Regions from separate parts of the Pantoea sp. NSTU24 genome, predicted to be linked through region 2. Evidence: predicted binding sites of a transcription regulator. Region 2 holds the regulator's gene; the other holds the start of a gene.
The links. The regulator CRP, encoded in region 2, controls carbon source genes, mostly activating them, when cyclic AMP is high. The targets are predictions, from matches to a motif close to ATGTGANNNNNNTCACAT.

Region 1: the regulator CRP is predicted to act here: its motif matches at 1,871-1,888, upstream of ompW (outer membrane protein OmpW).

The regions. Positions count from the first base shown of each region.
Region 1 is NZ_JBKIWZ010000001.1:1,451,727-1,462,194, forward strand. It holds gene trpA (tryptophan synthase subunit alpha) at 1-608, shown strand, start outside; gene ACLHDD_RS07050 (BON domain-containing protein) at 757-1,071, shown strand; gene ompW (outer membrane protein OmpW) at 1,118-1,750, opposite strand; gene ACLHDD_RS07060 (YkgJ family cysteine cluster protein) at 2,002-2,418, shown strand; gene ACLHDD_RS07065 (YciC family protein) at 2,446-3,180, shown strand; gene ACLHDD_RS07070 (septation protein A) at 3,232-3,771, shown strand; gene yciA (acyl-CoA thioester hydrolase YciA) at 3,831-4,253, shown strand; gene tonB (TonB system transport protein TonB) at 4,288-5,046, opposite strand; gene ACLHDD_RS07085 (YciI family protein) at 5,243-5,539, shown strand; gene ACLHDD_RS07090 (hypothetical protein) at 5,611-5,796, shown strand; gene ycgZ (regulatory protein YcgZ) at 5,979-6,221, opposite strand; gene ACLHDD_RS07100 (hypothetical protein) at 6,557-6,874, shown strand; gene ACLHDD_RS07105 (YciY family protein) at 6,914-7,087, opposite strand; gene cls (cardiolipin synthase) at 7,247-8,707, shown strand; gene ACLHDD_RS07115 (HI1450 family dsDNA-mimic protein) at 8,753-9,076, shown strand; gene oppF (murein tripeptide/oligopeptide ABC transporter ATP binding protein OppF) at 9,120-10,121, opposite strand; gene ACLHDD_RS07125 (ABC transporter ATP-binding protein) at 10,118-10,468, opposite strand, start outside.
Region 2 is NZ_JBKIWZ010000001.1:2,892,194-2,902,661, forward strand. It holds gene tauA (taurine ABC transporter substrate-binding protein) at 1-336, opposite strand, end outside; gene ACLHDD_RS13875 (LacI family DNA-binding transcriptional regulator) at 572-1,552, shown strand; partial or broken gene ACLHDD_RS13880 (LysE family translocator) at 1,554-2,155, opposite strand; gene ACLHDD_RS13885 (hydrolase) at 2,214-3,230, shown strand; gene ACLHDD_RS13890 (YheU family protein) at 3,235-3,453, shown strand; gene ACLHDD_RS13895 (phosphoribulokinase) at 3,515-4,384, shown strand; gene ACLHDD_RS13900 (OsmC family protein) at 4,724-5,128, opposite strand; gene crp (cAMP-activated global transcriptional regulator CRP) at 5,433-6,065, shown strand; gene ACLHDD_RS13910 (YccS/YhfK family putative transporter) at 6,123-8,198, shown strand; gene argD (bifunctional acetylornithine/succinyldiaminopimelate transaminase) at 8,200-9,420, opposite strand; gene ACLHDD_RS13920 (aminodeoxychorismate/anthranilate synthase component II) at 9,502-10,077, opposite strand; gene ACLHDD_RS13925 (putative adenosine monophosphate-protein transferase Fic) at 10,119-10,468, opposite strand, start outside.

The DNA.
Region 1 (10,468 bases), 1.4 Mb from region 2:
ATGCGACGCTCCGCGCCTTTGCGGCAGGCACCAACACCAGCCAGTGCTTTGAGATGCTGGCGACCATTCGCCGTAAATATCCGGACCTGCCGATTGGCCTGCTGATGTACGCCAACCTGGTCTTCACCAACGGTGTGGATGCGTTCTATGCCCGTTGTGCCGAAGCCGGTGTGGATTCAGTGCTGGTGGCTGACGTGCCGGTTGAAGAGTCAGCGCCCTTCCGGCAGGCAGCGCTGCGTCATGGCGTAGCACCGATCTTCATCTGTCCACCTAATGCCAGCGATGAGCTGCTGCGTGAGATCGCCTCGCACGGCCGCGGTTACACCTATCTGTTGTCGCGTGCAGGCGTGACCGGTGCTGAAAACCGCGCCAGCCTGCCGCTGCAGCATCTGATCGACAAGCTGCGCGAATATCATGCCGCGCCGCCGTTGCAGGGCTTTGGTATTTCGGAACCAGAGCAGGTGAAAGAGGCGATCGCGGCCGGTGCCGCAGGCGCTATCTCCGGCTCAGCGATTGTCAGGATCATCGAAAAGCATCATGCCGAACCGGAAATCATGCTGAGCGAACTCAAGCATTTTGTCAGTCGCCTTAAAGCGGCCAGCCGCTAATCCTGTCATCATGCCTTATCGCCTGATAAGGCATGATTTGTTTCCTTTTTTACCTCCCGTGATTTGCCCTTTTCCTTAAATCTGCACCACAATGACAATGCGCCGTTACGGTAACGGCGTATCCAATTTGTGACAGGGAGAGAAAGCAATGAAATTCGTTAAAATGCTGGCAGGTGCTGCACTGGCGGGCGTGGTTGCGCTGACACTGAGCGCCTGTGCGCCAACCGCAACTAAAGAGGGAACCGGTGGCTATATCGATGACACCGTGGTCACCACCAAAGTCAAAGGTGCGCTGCTGAAAGATGAGTCGCTGAAGTCGACGGAAATCAACGTAGAAACCTTCAAAGGCAAAGTTCAGCTGAGCGGCTTTGTTTCATCGCCACAGATGGCCAACCGCGCCGTTCAGGTGACACGCAGCGTGGCAGGCGTAAGATCGGTTGTTAACAACATGCAGATCAAGTAACGTCTGTGCTGCAAAAAAGGCCGCTGATTCAGCGGCCTTTTTATCATCAGAAACGGTAACCCGCCCCGAAGAAGAACACCCAGGGGTCAACGCGCATATTGATGTTCTGCTGTTCGCCGCCCGCTTTAAACTTCACTTCCGTATCGATATCCATGTACCACAGCGACGCATTCAGCATCCAGTCACGGTTGATCTGATAGTCAAGACCGACCTGACCTGCTACACCCCAGGAGTCTTTAACGCTGAGGTCGGTCAGGCCCGCATCGCGGCCAGTCTGGTTGAACTTAGCATCATAGAAGGTGGTGTAGTTCACGCCCACGCCCACGTAAGGACGCACCGGACTTTTGCTGTCGAAGAAGTAATACTGTGCCATCAGCGTAGGCGGTAACTGCCGTACCGTCGCCAGCGTGCCAGTGGGGCCGAGCCCTACTTTGTGGCGGAATGGCGTGGCGGCCAGCAGCTCAACACCGATGTTATCTGTTGCCATCCAGGTAAATGTCAGGCCCAACTGCGTGTCATTCGAGGCACTGAATTCACCCATGCCTAACACGTTATCAGAACCCTCGACAGGCCGGACGGTGGCACTGCCGGCCCGCATGAAGAAGTCGCCCGCCTCGTGAGCCATTGCCAGCTGGGGCACTGCCAGTGCCAGCACCATCACGCATTTTGCCAGTTTCATTATCACTCCTTTGCTTAATCTGAAATCGCGAACACCTTCGTTTTTTGCTGGCAAATATTTAACGTGATTTACAGAAAATTGCACTCTGAACGTTTCGGATAAATTGCTTAAAAAACAATGAATTGATTTAGATCAATTTCAGAACCCACTGGTAACGAAAAATAGCGCTTGCTGAATAATTTAAGCCAGCCTATTTTGCTTCTCTTCCCTGTTGATTTTGGTTCGATGCCCTGGGAGGGGCGGGTGATCAAATGCATGAAATAACGAATCCCTGTGTCAGCTGTGGCGCCTGCTGCGCCCATTTCCGCGTCTCTTTTTACTGGGCCGAAGCCGATGATGCTGGCGGGCTGGTGCCGACCCACTTAACCGAACCGCTCAGCCTGCTGATGCGCAATATGCGGGGAACGAACGATCGCCCCCCCCGCTGCGTCGCTCTGGAGGGAGAAATTGGCGGCTGCGTTTCCTGCGGGATTTATGAGCAACGTCCGACGCCCTGTCGCGAGTTTGCCATGTCCGGTGAAGCAGGCATTCATAACGAAGCCTGCGATCGCGCCCGCGCCCGTTATGGCCTTCCTGCGCTTTTTTCTCCTTCTTTACCTGATATGACAGAAAGTTATGCCGCGGCGGGTGCCCGCGAGCTGCCAGAACATGTACAATCGCCGGGTTAATTAACCCGGTTCCTCCAAGGAGTGTACATGTCTATCACGGCCAGCTCGTTATACCGTGACACAGGAAATTTTGCGCGTCATCAACTGGCTACGTTACTGTTGCTGTCGCTGCTGACCGCTTTTATTACCGTTATGCTGGTGCATGTGCTGACGCCTGGTGCCGATCAGATGGCCCTGCTCCAGCAGAATGACGACAGCGCCGGTTCGCTGTTTGAGATGGTACAGAATATGTCCCCGGAGCAGCAGCAGGTCCTGCTGCACGCCTCGGCCGCCAGCACCTTTGCGGCGCTGATGGGTAATACGCTGCTACTGGGCGGCATGCTCTGCCTGATCCCACTGGTCTCAGCCGGTCAGCGAGTCAGCGCGCTGCGGGCAATTGGCGCATCCGTGCCAATGCTGCCTAAACTGCTGCTGCTTACCTTTCTGATGACGCTGGTGGCGCAACTGGGCTTTATGGTGCTGGTGGTGCCGGGCGTACTGCTGACGATTCTTCTGTCACTGGCCCCGGTTATGGTCGCCAGTGAAAAAATGGGTGTCTTTGCCGCTATGCGCGCCAGTATGCGCATGGCGTGGAAGAACGTGAAGCTGATTGCGCCCGCAATCCTGCTCTGGCTGCTGGCCAAGGTGGTGGTGATGTTGTTCTTCTCGTCGCTGACCGTGCTACCGCTCAATGTCTCATCAGTGATTTTCACCGCAGCGGGTAACCTGGTGTCGGCGATGTTGATTATTTATCTTTATCGGCTCTATATGCTTTTACGTTGATTTGCCATCGGCCTTCGGGCTGATACGCAGCCAACTCTGAATGGAAAAACTATGAAGCAGCTACTCGACTTTCTTCCCCTGGTCGTTTTTTTCATCTTTTATAAGCTGTATGACATCTTTGTGGCCTCCGGCGCACTGATCGTTGCGACCGGCCTGGCACTGGTTGTCAGCTGGGTGCTCTATCGCAAGCTGGAAAAGATGACGATTTTCACCTTTGTGCTGGTGGCCGTATTTGGCACTCTGACGCTGGTGTTCCATAACGATGAGTTCATCAAATGGAAAGTTACCGTGATTTACAGCCTGTTTGCCGCTGCTCTGCTTTACAGCCAGTGGTTCATGCAGCAGACGCTGATTCAGCGCATGCTGGGCAAAGAGCTGCAATTGCCTGAAACTGTCTGGCGTCGGCTCAATGTGGCCTGGGCGCTGTTCTTCCTGATTTGTGGCCTGGTGAATATCTATGTCGCCTTTTGGTTACCTCAGGCGTTCTGGGTTAACTTTAAGGTATTCGGCCTTTCCGGTCTGACACTCCTGTTTACCCTGCTCAGCGGGCTTTATATCTGGCGACAGATGCCGCAGCAGGAACAAAAATAATGACACAGCCCGGTTCGCCGGGCATTTTTTTGGCACTGACCTGCAAATAAGTGGACGCAATGGACGAAAAACACAAACTGCCGCAAGGCGAAATGGTACTGCGCACGCTCGCCATGCCGGCAGACACCAACGCCAACGGCGATATCTTTGGTGGCTGGCTGATGTCGCAGATGGATATGGGCGGCGCGATTCTGGCTAAAGAGATCGCGGAAGGCCGTGTGGTAACTGTACGTGTCGATGGCATGTCATTTATGAAACCGGTCGCCGTAGGCGATGTGGTGAGTTGCCATGCGAGTTGCATCCGGACCGGCAACAGCTCTATGACAATTAACGTCGAAGTGTGGATCAAAAAGGTGTCATCTGAGCCGATCGGCCAGACTTACTGTGCCACGGAAGCCGTATTCATCTACGTGGCCGTGGATAACGAAGGCAAATCGCGTCCTCTGCCCGCCGGTCGCGCTAATCAGTCTTCCGGCGAATAAGTGACGGGTCAGGCCTGGCAGTCTGACCCGGTATTTATTCGAGACTGGCGCCACCGTTAATTTTAAACACGATATTCATCGTCATTCCCTTGGCTGGCCGTCCGCTCTGATAGCGCCAGTTTTTCATCGCCTGCTTCACCGTGCGCTCAAACATATTCGCCGGCTGGGCGGAGAGGATTTCGATATTATCGACCCGTCCGTCACTGTCGACGTCAAATTTCACGCGGACCCGCCCCTCAATCCGCAGGGCAAACGCACGGGGTGGATAGCCCGGTTTGCTGATGCTTAACGCTTTTGGCCCCGCTGACGCAGAAACAGTGGGTGACGGTGCGGCTTTTGGTGCTGCGGCCGGTTTTTTCTCTGACGTGGGCGTCTTTTGCTGGAAAGGGTTAGCCTGCGGCTTGCTCTCCTGACGCGGCTTCACCTCACGTGCTGGCTGCTGCCGGTGTTCTGGTTTGGGTTTGGGTTTAGGTACAGGTTTTGGCTTAGGTTCGGGTTTAGGTATTGGCACCGGCTCAGCCTTAGGGGGTTCGGGTGTCGGCTCAGGCTCCGGAGTAGGCTCCTGTTCAGGCTCGGATTGTGGTGCAGGTGGCACCACTGCCGCAGGTGCAGGCGCGGGCTGAACCTCCGGCGCCACCATGGTGACGCTGATAGGCTGAGATGCCTCCGGTACCTTAATCTCCTGCCCAAATGACGCGTAGAGAATTCCGGCAATCACGCCCCCATGCAGGATGATGGACAGCAGCATGGAGACAGACGTGCGTTTAGGTAGTGGCATAGTCAGCGTGGTCATAACGATCGCAGTGATTGAGTGAGGCTGCAATTTTAAATGCAAATAGCAATCAGTTTCAATAACTCCCCTGCGCCGTCCTGCATAAAAGTGCTTTTAGCCCTTTATGCGGAGCCCTGCACTGCCTGCAGGTTTCGTTTGCACATTGCATGGCGATCCCTTAACGTGTTGCGAAATTCTGAATACTGGGAGTTACTGAGTGCTTTACGTCATATATGCAGAAGATACTGCAGATTCACTGGAAAAGCGTAATGCCGTGCGCCCTGCCCATCTGGCCCGGCTCAAACTGCTGCAGGAAGAGGGGCGCCTGATTATCGCTGGCCCGATGCCTGCAGTAGACAGTAACGATCCCGGTGTCGCGGGCTTTACCGGGTCAACCGTCGTTGCTGAGTTCCCGTCACTGGAAGCGGCACAATCCTGGGCGCAGGACGACCCTTACTTCGCGGCGGGTGTTTACGCCCAGGTTACGGTTAAGCCGTTCAAGCGCGTCTTCTGATAGCTGGCGGGCGATAAAGATGGCTTCTGTGTCTGACACAGGAGCCATTTTTCTTTGCAGGGTAAGAAAAAATGCAGATTGTGATTACTGGATTACTGGTCATCATCATTGTCATGACGGGGAGTGCCGTTTATCTCTGGCGGAGACGGGGCTGGCGGAAAGCAAGGCAGTGGATTGTGATGCTGATTGTGCTGGCGGCAGCACTGCAAATGGTTAACGTTGTGCTGATGATGAACGCACAACGTCTTTCGGGATAATGTTCACTGAAATAATCTCTGCAAAAAAATTTTCGCCGTGTAGTCTGCTGCTGATACTTTCTTTGTACCGGGGCTCAGAGGCGAATACGTCGAAAAGAATTGCGTGGAAAGGCAGAGAGGTTGTTTATGCGCTTAGCGAGCCAGACTGCAATGAAGTCTGCGCTGGCTCCCCCGCTATGCAATTAACCACGATCCAGAATCAGGCCAATCAGTGCGTGATAGTGCTGCTCTTCTTCCGGGCTGGTTACATGCTGCAAACGCTTGATCAGTTTTGAGCAGATAGCCTTACGATTAAGGGTACGGCCCGAACTGATGATTTCAGTAACAACCGATCCCAGGATTGCCTGCTGCGAAGGTTGCGCAGCGCTGTATAAGTACGCGGAGATGTCAGATACTGAAGCGGGAATACGAGTATTAGTCTGCATGATTGACCTCATTGCGTTTTTGGTAAATGTCTTAACCGATGAAGCAAAGTTATACAATAACGCTCTTTATGTACAGATATTTAGTTATCTGATTTTCCATCAACTCATCAATTTAATAAATAAAACAATAAAATCAACACTTTAAAAAAACGTAAAGTTGTACAAATTTTTCCCGGCATCTTGTACAACCCACCTGCAACCTTACCTTCCCGTCAAAAAACAAACTGTTCATCATTTTTTCAGTCACGACGATGCAATTTCTGGCAGAGCTGTCTACATTTGGATCTTACAGGTTAACCCTCTGAATGGATGCACAGCGCAGTCGCGACCTTATTATGCATAAAACTTATCCCGGTCAGCCCTTAACTCTGTTAGCGCCGCTACTATTACGTCTTGCAGCGATCGCCGACCCTAAAATTGAAGTGATGAGCGGTTATCCCGCTCATTGCTCGGCATGGCTGACGATCTACTATCAGCGAAAATCAGGACGCTGGTCCTATGAATGGTACGATCGGAAGGGTTGCCGACGGCCAGCCCTGCTGGGCGATACGATGGGATGTCTGATGCATGAGGTCAGCGATCGGGGAGCTTCGCAGCAGGAGCACCTGATGGCGCGACGCCTGCTGGCGGAGACGGGATTTATGGAAGCCTGACGAAGCGGTTATCCGCCAGGCGCTCCGCGTCGGTTAACGCTAGACCATCTGCGTAATGAACAGAATCGAACGACGCTGCTGTTGTGCCAGCTGGTGGCGGATGCAGTGAATACGCTTATAACGCCGTGAATGCCCTTCCAGCCAGCGTGAACGGCGGCGATGAACCTGCCTCAGCATTCTCCAGCGCGCCACCTCATTTCTGCTTCTTTTCATTACTTCCTCTCTGACATCAAATCCGCGTGGGCATTATAGAGATCTCTGCGCAAATGCCAAATCTGATCGCCTGCTCAGACACGTCAGGATTAAAGGTTTCGTTAGCGTGCATCTGCACGTAAACTTGCCAGACGGAAGCGCGAACGGGATGTCCACTTTATGACCACTTTTTACACGCTTATCAGCTGGTTGCTGCTGTTTGGATACTGGCTGCTGATTGCTGGTGTCACCCTGCGCATCCTGATGAAGCGGCGGGCTGTCACCTCTGCAATGGCCTGGCTGCTGGTAATCTATATCCTGCCGCTGGTAGGCATCATCGCTTATCTCTCCTTTGGCGAACTGCATCTGGGAAAACGCCGCGCAGAGCGCGCACGCACCATGTGGCCGTCAACCGCGCGCTGGCTCAACGATCTCAAACAGTGCCGTGAAATTTTTGCTACCGGGCACAGCGACGTGGCACGTTCCCTGTTTGAGCTTTGCTATCATCGCCAGGGAATCGCCGGGGTAAAGGGCAATCAGCTTCAGCTACTGACCAGCTCAGACGATGTCATGCAGGCGCTAATCCGCGATATTCAGCTGGCCCGCCATAATATCGAGATGGTGTTCTATATCTGGCACCCTGGTGGTCTGGCAGATGAAGTGGCGGAATCTCTGATGGCGGCCTCACGCCGGGGCGTGCATTGTCGTCTGCTGCTCGACTCCGCCGGCAGTGTCACCTTTTTCCGCAGCCCCTGGGCAGGCATGATGCGCAATGCCGGCATCGACGTGGTGGAAGCGCTGCAGGTGAGCCTGCTGCGTGTTTTTCTGCGACGGATGGATCTGCGTCAGCACCGAAAAATTGTTCTGATCGACAACTATATTGCCTATACCGGCAGCATGAACCTGGTTGATCCTCGCTTCTTCAAGCAAAGTGCAGGCGTAGGCCAGTGGATCGATTTGATGGCACGTATGGAAGGCCCGGTTGCCACCGCGATGGGGATTGTCTTCAGCTGCGACTGGGAAATCGAAACCGGCAAACGGATTCTGCCGCCGCCGCCCGACCGTAATATCATGCCGTTCGAACAGGAAAGTGGCCACACCGTGCAGGTCATCGCCTCCGGTCCCGGTTTCCCGGAGGATATGATCCATCAGGCGCTGCTGACAGCGGTCTATTCAGCGCGTGAGCAGCTGATTATGACCACGCCCTATTTTGTGCCCAGCGACGATCTGCTGCATGCCATCTGTACGGCGGCGCAGCGTGGCGTCAGCGTCAGCATTATCATTCCGCGCAATAATGACTCACTGCTGGTGGGCTGGGCCAGCCGCGCTTTCTTCAGCGAACTGCTGGAAGCCGGTGTAAAAATTTATCAGTTTGAAGATGGCCTGCTGCACACCAAGAGCGTGCTGGTCGACGGACAGCTGAGCCTTGTCGGCACCGTAAACCTCGATATGCGCAGTTTATGGCTGAACTTTGAAGTCACGCTGGTGGTGGACGATGCGGGATTTGGCAGCGACCTGGCCTGCGTACAGGATGATTATATCGCCCGTTCCCGCCTGCTGGATGGCAAACGCTGGGCAAAACGTGCCTGGTGGCAGCGCATCGTCGAACGACTGTTTTACTTCTTCAGCCCTTTACTGTAAAACGAGCCAGATTATGTAAATGGCCACAGGCCGACAGGACAGACTATGGATTTAAATAATCGCCTTACCGAAGATGAAACGCTGGAACAAGCCTACGATATTTTTCTCGAACTGGCAGGCGACAACCTGGATCCGGCCGATATCATTCTCTTTAATCTGCAGTTCGAAGAGCGCGGCGGCGCAGAGCTGTTCGATCCTTCCGAAGACTGGAAAGATCATGTCGATTTCGATCTGAACCCGGACTTTTTCGCCGAAGTCGTGATTGGGCTGGGTGAAGCGGATGGCGAGCCGATTACCGACGTCTTTGCCCGCGTGCTGCTCTGCCGCGAAAAAGATCATAAACTCTGTCACATCCTGTGGCGGGAGTGATCATCAGATAAGAAAACGCCGGGCCTCTGCCCGGCGTTTTGCTTTACAGCGGGTCGACCTTGAGACAGGAGACCGCATGGTGGAAACTGCCTTCCAGCAGTGGCCGGGTTCTGGCGCACTCCGGCCCGGCAATCGGGCAGCGGGTACGGAACACGCAGCCTGACGGCGGGTTAATCGGCGATGGCAACTCCCCTTCCAGCAGCTGAATCTGTTTATTCTTTTCCAGATCCGGATCGGGAATCGGCACGGCAGACATCAGCGCCCGGGTGTAAGGGTGCTGCGGATTGCTGTAGACCTCGTTGTAGGTGCCCAGCTCCACCGCATGACCCAGATACATCACCAGCACGCGGTCAGAAATATGCTTCACGACCGCAAGGTCATGGGCAATGAAGATGAGCGACAGCCCCATCTCCCGTTGTAACTGTTGCAGCAGGTTAACCACCTGAGCCTGAATCGAGACGTCCAGCGCGGAGACCGGCTCATCACAGATAATCAGCTTCGGTTCCAGAATCAGGGCGCGGGCGATACCGATACGCTGGCACTGTCCGCCCGAGAATTCGTGTGGATAGCGGTTAATCAGGTTAGGCAGCAGCCCTACCTTCATCATCATATTTTTGACGCGCTCTTTGACTTCCTCACGCGCCATTTTTGGATGATAGGTTCTGAGCGGCTCCGCGATGATATCGCCGATGGTCATACGCGGGTTCAGCGACGCCAGCGGGTCCTGGAAGATCATCTGGATGTCGCCGCGCGCTTTGCGCCACTCCTCTTCGCTCTGGCCCAGCAGATCGCGGCCCAGCCAGGCGACGCGTCCGTCCGTTGCTTTGACCAGACCGATAATGGCGCGTGCCAGAGTCGATTTTCCGCAGCCTGACTCACCCACCACGCCCAGGGTTTCACCTTCATAAAGCCGCAGGCTGACGCCATCAACCGCTTTCAGGGTTTTTGACGGCTGCCAGAACCATTGCTTGCCATCTTTAATGTCGAAATGCACTTTGAGATCGGCGATTTCGAGTAATACTCTTTTTTCCGCTACGGTGCTCATACTAACTCCTCCACCGGCTTAAAGCAGGCGCGCAGGCGGCCATCGCCAAAAGGTTCAAGCGGCGGTGCCTGGGTGCAGATATCCATCGCGTGTGGACAACGCGGCTGGAACGGGCAACCCTGCGGCAGACGCAGCAGATTGGGCGGATTACCCGGGATGGTGGTCAGGCTCTCGCCTTCCGCATCCAGACGCGGCACGGCGTTAAGCAGGCCGATTGAGTAAGGATGGGCAGGCTGATAGAAGACGTCACGGGCCCGGCCATATTCCATGGTCCGGCCTGCATACATCACCAGCACTTTATCGCAGATCCCTGCCACCACGCCAAGATCGTGGGTGATCATAATGAT
Region 2 (10,468 bases):
CTTCTTCACCACCAGCGCTTCAGAGTTACCCAGCTGAGAGGCGAGTAAAAAGGCTTCGATCGGCAGCTTCTGCGCCGCCGCGACCGCCAGCGGGCTGGAGCCGATATTACCAATCTGCACGTCGCCGGAGGCCAGCGCGCGAAGTACGCCTGCGCCGCTGTCGAACTTGCGCCAGTCAACGCTGGCCCCGCTCGCTTTGGCAAAACTGTTGTCGGCCTGCGCCACCTTTGCCGGTTCAGCAGAGGTCTGCCAGGCGACGGTGACATTAACGGCGTCTGCCCTGAAAGCCAGCAGCGCCAGTGCCGCCGCTAAAAATGTTAAACGTGTTGCTGCCATGATCGCGTCCCCACTCTTTTATCGTGGGGGCAGTGTCTACGGGCGCTATAATTTCATAAAGGAATTAAAAATTATCCCCTATAGAAATAAGTTCTTAGATCACTATCTGCAAAACTAAGTCGGAAATCGCAATTGCTGAAAAAGGCTAAAGTAAGCAAAAATGTCAGGCGCTCACATTGCCCCTGTGTTATTGATATGCATTCCCAATCACTGCCTGTTAAGGTCTCTGTATCTGATGTCGATCGAGAAAGTCGCTCAACTGGCTGGCGTTTCTAAAGCCACGGTATCGCGGGTTCTCAACGCGCATCCCGGCGTAAAGCCTCACACGCGTGAGAAAGTTCTGGCGGCAATCTCTGCCTGCGACTATCAGCCCAACCTGCTGGCGCGTCAGTTGCGCACAGCGCAGAGCCACATGCTGCTGGTGCTGATCTCGGATATCACCAACCCCTTCTGTTCACGCGTGGTTCAGGGCATCGAGGCTGAAGCCGAACTGCATGGCTACCATATCCTGCTCTGCAACTCTGCTTCGCAACTCCAGCGCGAAGCCGCCTATCTGAGCCTGCTGACCGGCAAAGTGGTGGATGGTGTGATCACGATGGATGCGGCGTCCGGCTTACAGGATCTGCAGGCGCTGATTGCGGGTGCACCCTGGGTGCAGTGCTGTGAATTCGATCCTGCGATCCCCGCCTCCTCCGTCAGCATCGACCACCTTGAAGCGGCACGCGACACCGTCCACTACCTTGCGGGCAAAGGGCGTCAGCGCATCGGTCTGGTGAATGGTGATATGCGTTACCTTTACTCGCATCATCGCGAAAAAGGCTACCGGCAGGCGATAGACGAGCTGGGTCATGCGTGGTCTGCTGTCGCCTATACCTATGAGATTACGCCCGAAGCGGGCAGTCAGGCGCTGCGTGAACTGATGGCGCTGCCGCAACCACCCGATGCGGTGTTTGCCGTCTCCGATGTGCTGGCGGTCGGCGTGGTGCACGCCGCGCTGGAGGCGGGTCTGCGCGTACCGGAGGATCTGGCGGTGGTGGGATTTGATGGCGTACCCTTTACCCGCAGCCTTAACCCGCCGCTGACCACCATTGAGCAGCCGATGAACGAACTGGGAGCGCGCAGCGTGCAGTTGCTGCTGCAGAAGATCCGTCAGCCTAACGCGCCGGTGATCCATGAGGTATTGCCCTGGACGCGCGTTGAACGCGCATCCAGCTGACTCAGTGCCAGATTAACAGTACGCAGGCGGCGGTCAGCAGCCCCATCGACAGGTTAAAGATTTTCCAGGCGCGACGGCTGCGCAGGATGCGGCCAATCATCGCACCAAATCCCATCCAGATAACGCCTGATATCAGGTTGACCATAAACATGCCGAGGCTGATCGCCATGACAGAGTGACGATAGGCGTCACCCGCCAGGCTGAAGCTGGCGACCGCCCCCAGCGCCATCAGCCAGGCCTTGGGGTTGATCAGCTGCAGCAGCCCCCCTGCCAGAACGGCATGGGCGCATCCGGCGCCGCATCAGTCTCCAGCTTCTCATAGCTGGACGTCGCTATCTTCCATGACAGCCAGAGCAGATAAAGGCTGCCGGCAATTTTCAGCATCAGATGCAGCGAAGGATAGAGCAGGATCAGCCCCCCTATGCCAAAGGCCACCATCAGCAGCATCACCTGCATCCCGATCATGATGCCGATCATCAGTGGAAAGGTGCGCATAAAGCCAAAATTAGCACCCGAGGCGGTGAGTAACATATTATTGGGTCCGGGCGTGATCGCCGCGACCCAGAGAAAACCCAGCATTGATAAGAAAAGACTCAGTTCCATGACAATCGGGTACTCCCTGCCCCGGTAAGAAAAAACCTCTCGAAGCTAACAGTGTGATATGGAACAGACAAGCTTTTACCACATGAAATTTTCCGGACCGGAAAACGAGCAGTTCATGCCGCCTGCGGTGCTGCGTAACGCGCACCTGCAGACGATGCTGCCGCGTCTGTTACGCCGACGCAGCACGCTGGAACCCCACTGGCAGCGTCTCGATCTGCCTGATGGCGATTTTGTTGATCTCGCCTGGAGTGAAGATCCGCAGTCTGCGCAGCATAAGCCACGCGTGGTGCTGTTTCACGGGCTGGAGGGGAGTTTTCACAGCCCCTATATTCACGGCCTGATGACCATCTGCCGCGCGCGTGGCTGGCTGGCGGTGGTGATGCATTTTCGCGGCTGCAGCGGCGAACCAAACCGGCTGAACCGCATCTATCACTCCGGTGAAACCGATGACGCCCGCTTTTTCCTGCGCTGGCTGCACACCCGCTGGGGCCGCGTTCCCACCGCCGCCGTGGGGTTTTCGCTGGGCGGTAACATGCTGGGCTGCCTGCTGGGTCAGGAGGGCGCCACTGCAGAGGTCGACGCAGGCGTGATTGTTTCTGCGCCACTGATGCTGGAACCCTGCAGCGTAAAACTGGAGCATGGTTTTTCGCGCTTCTATCAATACTATCTGCTGGCACAGCTCAAGAAGAACGCGCGCCGTAAACTGCATGCCTGGCCGGATACACTGCCGGTCAATCTGACGGAGCTGAAAGCGCTGCGGCGTCTGCGCGATTTCGATGATGCCATTACGGCGCGGGCCCACGGGTTCAGGGATGCGGCAGATTACTATCATCGGGCCAGCGCCATGCCCTGGTTAAAGCAGGTAGAAAAACCGCTGCTGATCCTGCACGCCCGCGACGATCCGTTTATGAGTGATGAGGTGATCCCGCAGAGCAGTCAATTATCTGCCACTATTACGTATCAACTGACATCACACGGTGGCCACGTGGGTTTTGTCGGCGGCACATTACGCCAGCCTGAAATGTGGCTGGAACAGCGTATCCCTCAGTGGATCGCCCCTTTTCTGGAAAACTGATCCCGTGATTATTCCCTGGCAACAGGTCTCGCCTGAGACCCTTGAAAACCTGATTGAAACCTTTGTCCTGCGCGAAGGCACAGACTACGGCGAGCAGGAGCGCAGCCTGCTGGACAAAGTGGCGGATGTGCGACGCCAGCTGGAAAGCGGTGAGGTGGTGCTGGTGTGGTCGGAACTGCATGAATCGGTCAATATTATGCCGCGCAACGCCTTCCGGGGCTGATGCGCCCACAGCCATTTCATGCTAACAATGCCTGTTACCCGATCTCACAGGGAGCTTCTCTATGTCTGCACGTCATCCTGTTATCGCAGTGACTGGTTCCAGCGGTGCAGGAACCACCACCACCAGCCTCGCATTTCGCAAAATCTTTCAGCAGCTTAATCTTCATGCGGCGGAGCTGGAAGGCGACAGTTTTCACCGCTTCACCCGCCCTGAAATGGATATGGCGATCCGTAAGGCGCGCGATTTAGGACGTCACATCAGCTACTTTGGCCCTGAAGCCAACGACTTTGGCCTGCTGGAGCGAAGCTTTAAAGAGTATGGCTATAGCGGACAGGGACAGTCGCGCAAATATCTGCACACCTACGATGAGGCGGTGCCGTGGAATCAGGTGCCCGGCACCTTCACACCATGGCAGCCGCTGCCGCAGAACACCGACATCCTTTTCTATGAGGGTCTGCACGGCGGCGTGGTGACGGCGCAGCACAACGTGGCAAAGCAGGTCGATCTGCTGGTGGGCGTGGTCCCGATTGTTAACCTTGAGTGGATCCAGAAGCTGGTACGCGATACCAGCGAGCGTGGTCACTCCCGTGAAGCGGTGATGGATTCCGTCGTCCGGTCGATGGAAGATTACATCAACTTCATCACGCCACAGTTCTCACGAACCCATATCAACTTTCAGCGCGTCCCGACCGTGGACACCTCAAACCCGTTTGCCGCTCGCGCCATCCCGTCACTGGATGAGAGTTTTGTGGTGATTCATTTTCAGGCGCTGGAAGATATCGACTTCCCCTATCTGCTGGCGATGCTGCAGGGCTCTTTTATCTCGCACATCAATACGCTGGTCGTGCCCGGCGGCAAAATGGGCCTGGCGATGGAGCTGATTATGGGCCCGCTGGTGAAGCGGCTGATGGAAGGTAAACGGATAGAGTGAGGGAATGAATGCGCAGGTTTCAGGAATGTCGCTACAGACAAAACCTGGGCACACAGGATCGGACAGTGCATTAGCTCAACACACAGGGAACCGGGGCAGAAGAGGAAAGCGTCCCGCGCCCAGGACCAAAACGCCGGGCGCGTTTTTGAACACCGCAATGCGTTGGCCCGGCTACGGGCGCACATCAGGGATGAGATGCGCAATCGCGCGGCCAGCAATGGGCTCAGGCGACGTTCCGATCTGACCCCATTTCCTGCGCAGGCACAATCTCAACGCGGATTCCCTGCCCGGGTCAGGTCTTATAACGGACGGCCACTCACGTTAAAAAACCTGCGGCTATTATAACTCAATGACTTCGTAGCTGTGCGTCATTGTCACGCCTTTACCCAGCATGATGGCGACCGAGCAATATTTTTCCGCCGAAAGATCCACCGCGCGTGAGACCGCTTTATCCTGGAGCGATTTGCCACTAACGATAAAATGCAGGTTGATGTGCGTAAAGATTCGCGGTGCCTCTTCACGACGTTCTGAGGTCAATTTTACTTCGCAATCAGCCACATCGTTGCGGCCTTTTTGCAGAATTGAGACTACGTCGATCGCGCTGCACCCACCCGCCGCCATCAGCACCATCTCCATTGGACTGGGCGCTTTATCCCCCGAATTGCCATCCATCAGGATCTGATGGCCGGATGAGGATTCTCCAAGGAATGTCAGTCCTTCTACCCATTTCACTCTTGCCTGCATGATTTTTACTCCGGAATACGCTGTTTTGTCGCCAGAGTACGCTTTCCCCTGGTAAACAGCAATCCGGAGAAATCCGCCTGTAGCTGAAGCGAGACAACAGAAGACAGTCGGCTAAAGCTGTGCTACAAACAGTGCTGAAAATAGTTTTCGTCACCCGATGACGAAGCCGGGAAGAATGATGCGCACTGCGCCTGATGCGGCCCGAATAATTTCCTGAAAGGGAAAACGCTTGAAGCTTTCACCGCCTGACAGGGAAAACTGCCCCCTGTATTTTGGGCACGATTACAACAGAGGATAATAGCGAATGGTTCTCGGCAAACCGCAAACAGACCCTACACTCGAATGGTTCCTGTCCCATTGCCATATTCACAAGTATCCATCCAAAAGTACGCTGATTCATCAAGGTGAAAAAGCAGAAACGCTTTACTACATCGTGAAAGGTTCCGTCGCGGTTCTGATTAAAGATGAAGAAGGCAAAGAGATGATTCTTTCCTACCTGAATCAGGGTGATTTTATTGGTGAGCTTGGCCTGTTCGAAGAAGGCCAGGAGCGCAGCGCCTGGGTACGTGCGAAAAGTGCGTGTGAAGTGGCAGAGATTTCCTACAAGAAATTCCGTCAGCTGATTCAGGTTAACCCTGACATCCTGATGCGACTCTCGTCGCAGATGGCGCGTCGCCTGCAGGTCACGTCCGAAAAAGTGGGTAATCTCGCTTTCCTCGACGTCACCGGACGCATTGCACAGACCCTGCTCAACCTGGCGAAACAGCCAGATGCCATGACGCATCCCGACGGCATGCAAATTAAAATTACGCGTCAGGAAATTGGCCAGATTGTTGGTTGTTCACGTGAAACCGTGGGCCGTATTCTGAAGATGCTGGAAGATCAGAATCTGATCTCTGCACACGGCAAAACCATCGTCGTTTACGGCACCCGCTAATTCCTGTCACCCACGGCGTGATGGCAACATCACGCCGTTATTGTTTGTGCTGAGCCGATGTGGCGTCGAATAATTTACCATCCTGAAGTGAACTACGCCTTGCGGCAGACGCTGGTGCTCTGCCTGCCGGTCGCGCTGGGCTGGCTGACTGGCGACCTGCAAAAAGGCCTGCTCTTCTCGCTGGTGCCTGCCTGCTGCAACATCGCTGGTCTGGATACACCGCATAAACGCTTCTTCAAACGCCTGATCGTGGGTGGCAGCCTGTTTGCCCTCGGTAGCTTCCTGATCCAGTGGCTCACTCTGCAGACGGTGCCGCTGCCGCTGATCCTGTTGATCATGCCCCTGCTGCTCGGCGTAACCGGCGAGATCAGCCCGCTGCATGGTCGTCTGCTGCCCGGCACCCTTATCGCCGCTATCTTTACCCTGAGCCTGGTCGGTCGCATGCCGATCTATGTTCCGCCGCTGCTCTATATTGGCGGTACGCTCTGGTACGGGCTGTTTAACTGGTTCTGGTTCTGGCTGTGGAAAGAGCAGCCGATGCGCGAGAGCCTGAGTCTGATCTACCGCGAGCTGGCTAACTACTGCGACGCCAAATATACCCTGCTGACGCAGCTGACCGACCCGGAAAAGGCCCTGCCGCCGTTGCTGGCTCGCCAGCAGAAGGTGGTCGATCTGATCAACACCTGTTATCAGCAGATGCACATGCTGTCGGCCAGCCGCGACCACAGCCACAAGCGGCTGACGCGCGCCTTTCAGGTGGCGCTGGATCTGCAGGAGCATATCTCGGTCAGCCTGCATCGGCCGGAAGAGGTGCAGAAGCTGGTCGAGCAGAGCCATGCCGAAGCGGTGATCCGCTGGAATGCCAAAACCATCTCGGCCCGGCTGTGGGTGCTGGCGGATAATATTCTTTACCACCGCCTGCCCGAACGTTTTGCAATGGACAAACAGCTCGGCGCGCTGGAGAAAATCGCGCATCAGCATCCCAACAATCCGGTGGGGCATTTCTGCCTGTATCACTTCAACCGGATTGCCCGGGTCCTGCGAACGCAGAAACCGCTTTATCAGCGCGACCTGATGGCCGATCGCCAGCGCCGCCTGCCGCTGCTGCCCGCCCTGCGCAGCTACCTCTCGCTGCGCTCCTCGTCACTGCGCACCGCCGCTCGCTTTGCAGTCATGCTGATGCTGGGCAGCGCGCTGGCGCTGTTCTTCAACATTCCCAAGCCCTACTGGATCCTGATGACCATTATGTTCGTCAGCCAGAACGGCTACAGTGCCACCCGTGTCCGCATCCAGCACCGGGCGCTGGGCACCTTTGCCGGGCTGGTGATTGCGGCCGCCACGCTGCGTCTGGCGGTGCCGGAGTCGCTGGTGCTGCTGATCATGCTGGCGATCACCTTTATCAGCTACCGCTTTACCCGCCAGTTTTATGGCTGGTCGATGATCGGCTTCACGGTGACCGCCGTGTACTCGCTGCAGCTGCTGTCGCTGAACGGCGCACAGTTTCTGCTGCCGCGACTGATGGATACGCTGATGGGCTGCCTGATCGCTTTTGGCGGAATGCTCTGGCTCTGGCCGCAGTGGCAGAGCGGCTTGCTGCGACAGAACGCGCATGATGCGCTGGAAACCTATCAGGATGCACTCCGGCTGTTGCTGGGCAATGAGCAATCACCGGACAAGCTGGCTTACCAGCGTGTGCAGGTGAATCAGGCACACAATGCGCTGTTCAATTCCCTTAATCAGGCAATGCAGGAGCCGGCGTTCAACGCTCAGTATCTGAAAGATATGCGGCTGTGGGTGACGCACAGCCAGTTTATTGTCGAGCATATTAATGCGATGACGATTCTGGCGCGCGAACACACCATGCTCACCGCCTCACTGGCCGAACGCTATCTGCAATCCTGTGAAATCGCGCTGCAGCGGTGCCAGCAGCGGCTGGAATATGATGGGGCAAGTTCACAGGTCAACCTGCTGGATGAGCTGGAAAATATCAGTGAGGGGCCGGTCACGGTCGTGGAGCAGCATGTGCGCCGCATTCTCGATCATCTGAGCGTGATGCACACTATCTCATCACTGGCGTGGAGCCAGCGACCACAACATGGCCGCTGGCTGATCCGGCATTTACGGAAGCGCTGATTTAGCCGTTAAGCACGTTGCCGACCGCCGTGGCGAAGCGACGCATGCCCTCTTCGATATCAGCCGTTTCAATGATCAGCGACGGCGCGAAACGCATCACGTCGGTACCGGCAACCAGTACCATCACCCCTTCTGCCGCGGCGGCATTCAGAATGTCGCGCGATTTACCGGCATGCTGAGGCTTCAGCGCCGCGCCAATCAGCAGGCCCTTGCCGCGAATATCGCTGAACAGATCATACTTCGCGTCAATCGCCTGCAGCGCCGTCACAAAGTGCTGACGACGCTCTTCCACGCCCGCCAGCACCGTCGGGGTGTTGATGATATCCAGCGCGGTTTCAGCGATGGCGCAGGCCAGGGGATTCCCGCCATAGGTGGTGCCATGCACGCCCGGTGCCATTGTTGAGGCGATCTCATTGGTGGTCAGCATGGCGCTGACCGGGAACCCGCCACCCAGCGCTTTGGCAGAGGTCAGGATGTCGGGCTGAATGCCATAGTGTTCATAGGCAAACAACCTGCCGCTGCGTCCCATGCCGCTCTGCACCTCATCCAGCACCAGCAGCGCCTGATGCTGGTCGCAAAGCTCACGCAATCCCTGCATAAAGGCTTGTGTGGCAGGCATCACGCCGCCTTCACCCTGAATGGGTTCAACCACAATAGCGCAGGTATGATCGTCGATGACGGCTTTTACCGCGTCCAGGTCGTTGAACGGCACGTGAACGATATCCGCCGGTTTAGGCCCGAATCCGTCAGAATATTTTGGCTGTCCTCCGACCGTGACGGTAAAGAGCGTCCGGCCATGAAAAGCATTGTGGAAGGCGATGATCTTGCTTTTGAACGGGCTGTGACGCTTGCAGGCGTAGTAGCGCGCCAGCTTAAATGCCGCTTCGTTGGCTTCTGCGCCGGAGTTCGCGAAGAAAACGCGCTCGGCAAAGGTGGCGTGAATAAGCTTACTGGCAAGCCGCAGCGCCGGTTCGTTGGTGAAGACGTTGCTGGTGTGCCAGAGCGTCTCACCCTGACGCTTCAGCGTCTCCACCAGCGCAGGATGGCAGTGTCCAAGTGCGGTGACGGCGATGCCACCCGAGAAATCGATATACTCTTTGCCCTGCTGATCCCAGACACGGCTGCCCTGGCCTTTTACCGGCACAAACTGCGCAGGTGCATAAACAGGCAAAATAACGTTATCGAACGTCTCCCGCGTAACCGCAATGTTTTCCGCTGCCATTGATGACCCCATTTGAATGATGTTTGTGCAACCATGAAATAATAATCACGAAATATGCATAAAAAATCACTCAAAGGCAACTTATTGCGCCAGGAAATTGCGCAGCAGCTGGTGGCCCTGCTCGCTGAGAATGCTCTCGGGATGGAACTGCACGCCTTCCAGCGCGAGGGTTTTGTGGCGGAATCCCATAATTTCATCAGGCTCGCCATCACGCATCGTCCAGGCCGTTATCTCAAAATCGTCCGGCAGGGAATTGCGCTGCACAATCAGTGAATGGTAACGGGTTACGGTAAGGGGATTATTCAGATTGCGAAACACACCCTGACCGGTGTGCTGAATGGCGGACGTTTTGCCGTGCATCACCTGACGAGCCCGAACCACCTGCGCGCCATACGCCTGCGCGATCGCCTGGTGCCCCAGGCAGACACCCAGCACCGGCAGCTGGCCAGCAAAGTGCCGGATCGCCGCCAGTGAAATCCCCGACTCCGAGGGCGTGCAGGGGCCTGGCGAAATCACCAGATGAGTCAGCGGTAAGGCCGCCATCTGCGCCAGCGTGATGGCATCATTGCGCACCACCCGGACCTCTGCACCCAGTTCGCAGAAATATTGATAAAGATTCCAGGTAAAGGAGTCGTAGTTGTCGATAAGCAGCAGCATGAACCATCCAGAGTGATAACCCGCGCCGCTATTCTACGCGGTTACGCCGCCTCACTCACCACTTTCGCAAACACCTGCTCCAGCAGCTCCAGGTCTCCGGCGACGCCAGCCTGATTCGCCGCTTTCCAGCTTTCCGCATCCGTTTCTTCCCACGACAGCAGATAACCGGCATGCAGCGCCAGCTGTTCAAAGAAGATGCGCTGTGCGCGACCATTTCCGTGACGGAAAGGGTGCAGCATATTGATTTCACAGTAGTAGTGCGCGATGCGGCGGATAAATTCCTCGCGCGGCAGCTCCGCCAGCCCCTTCTCCTCTTCCAGTGCGGCCATCAGCGCATTGCCCTCTTTTTCGATATATTCGAAATGGCAAAACGGTGTCTCATCACGCCAGA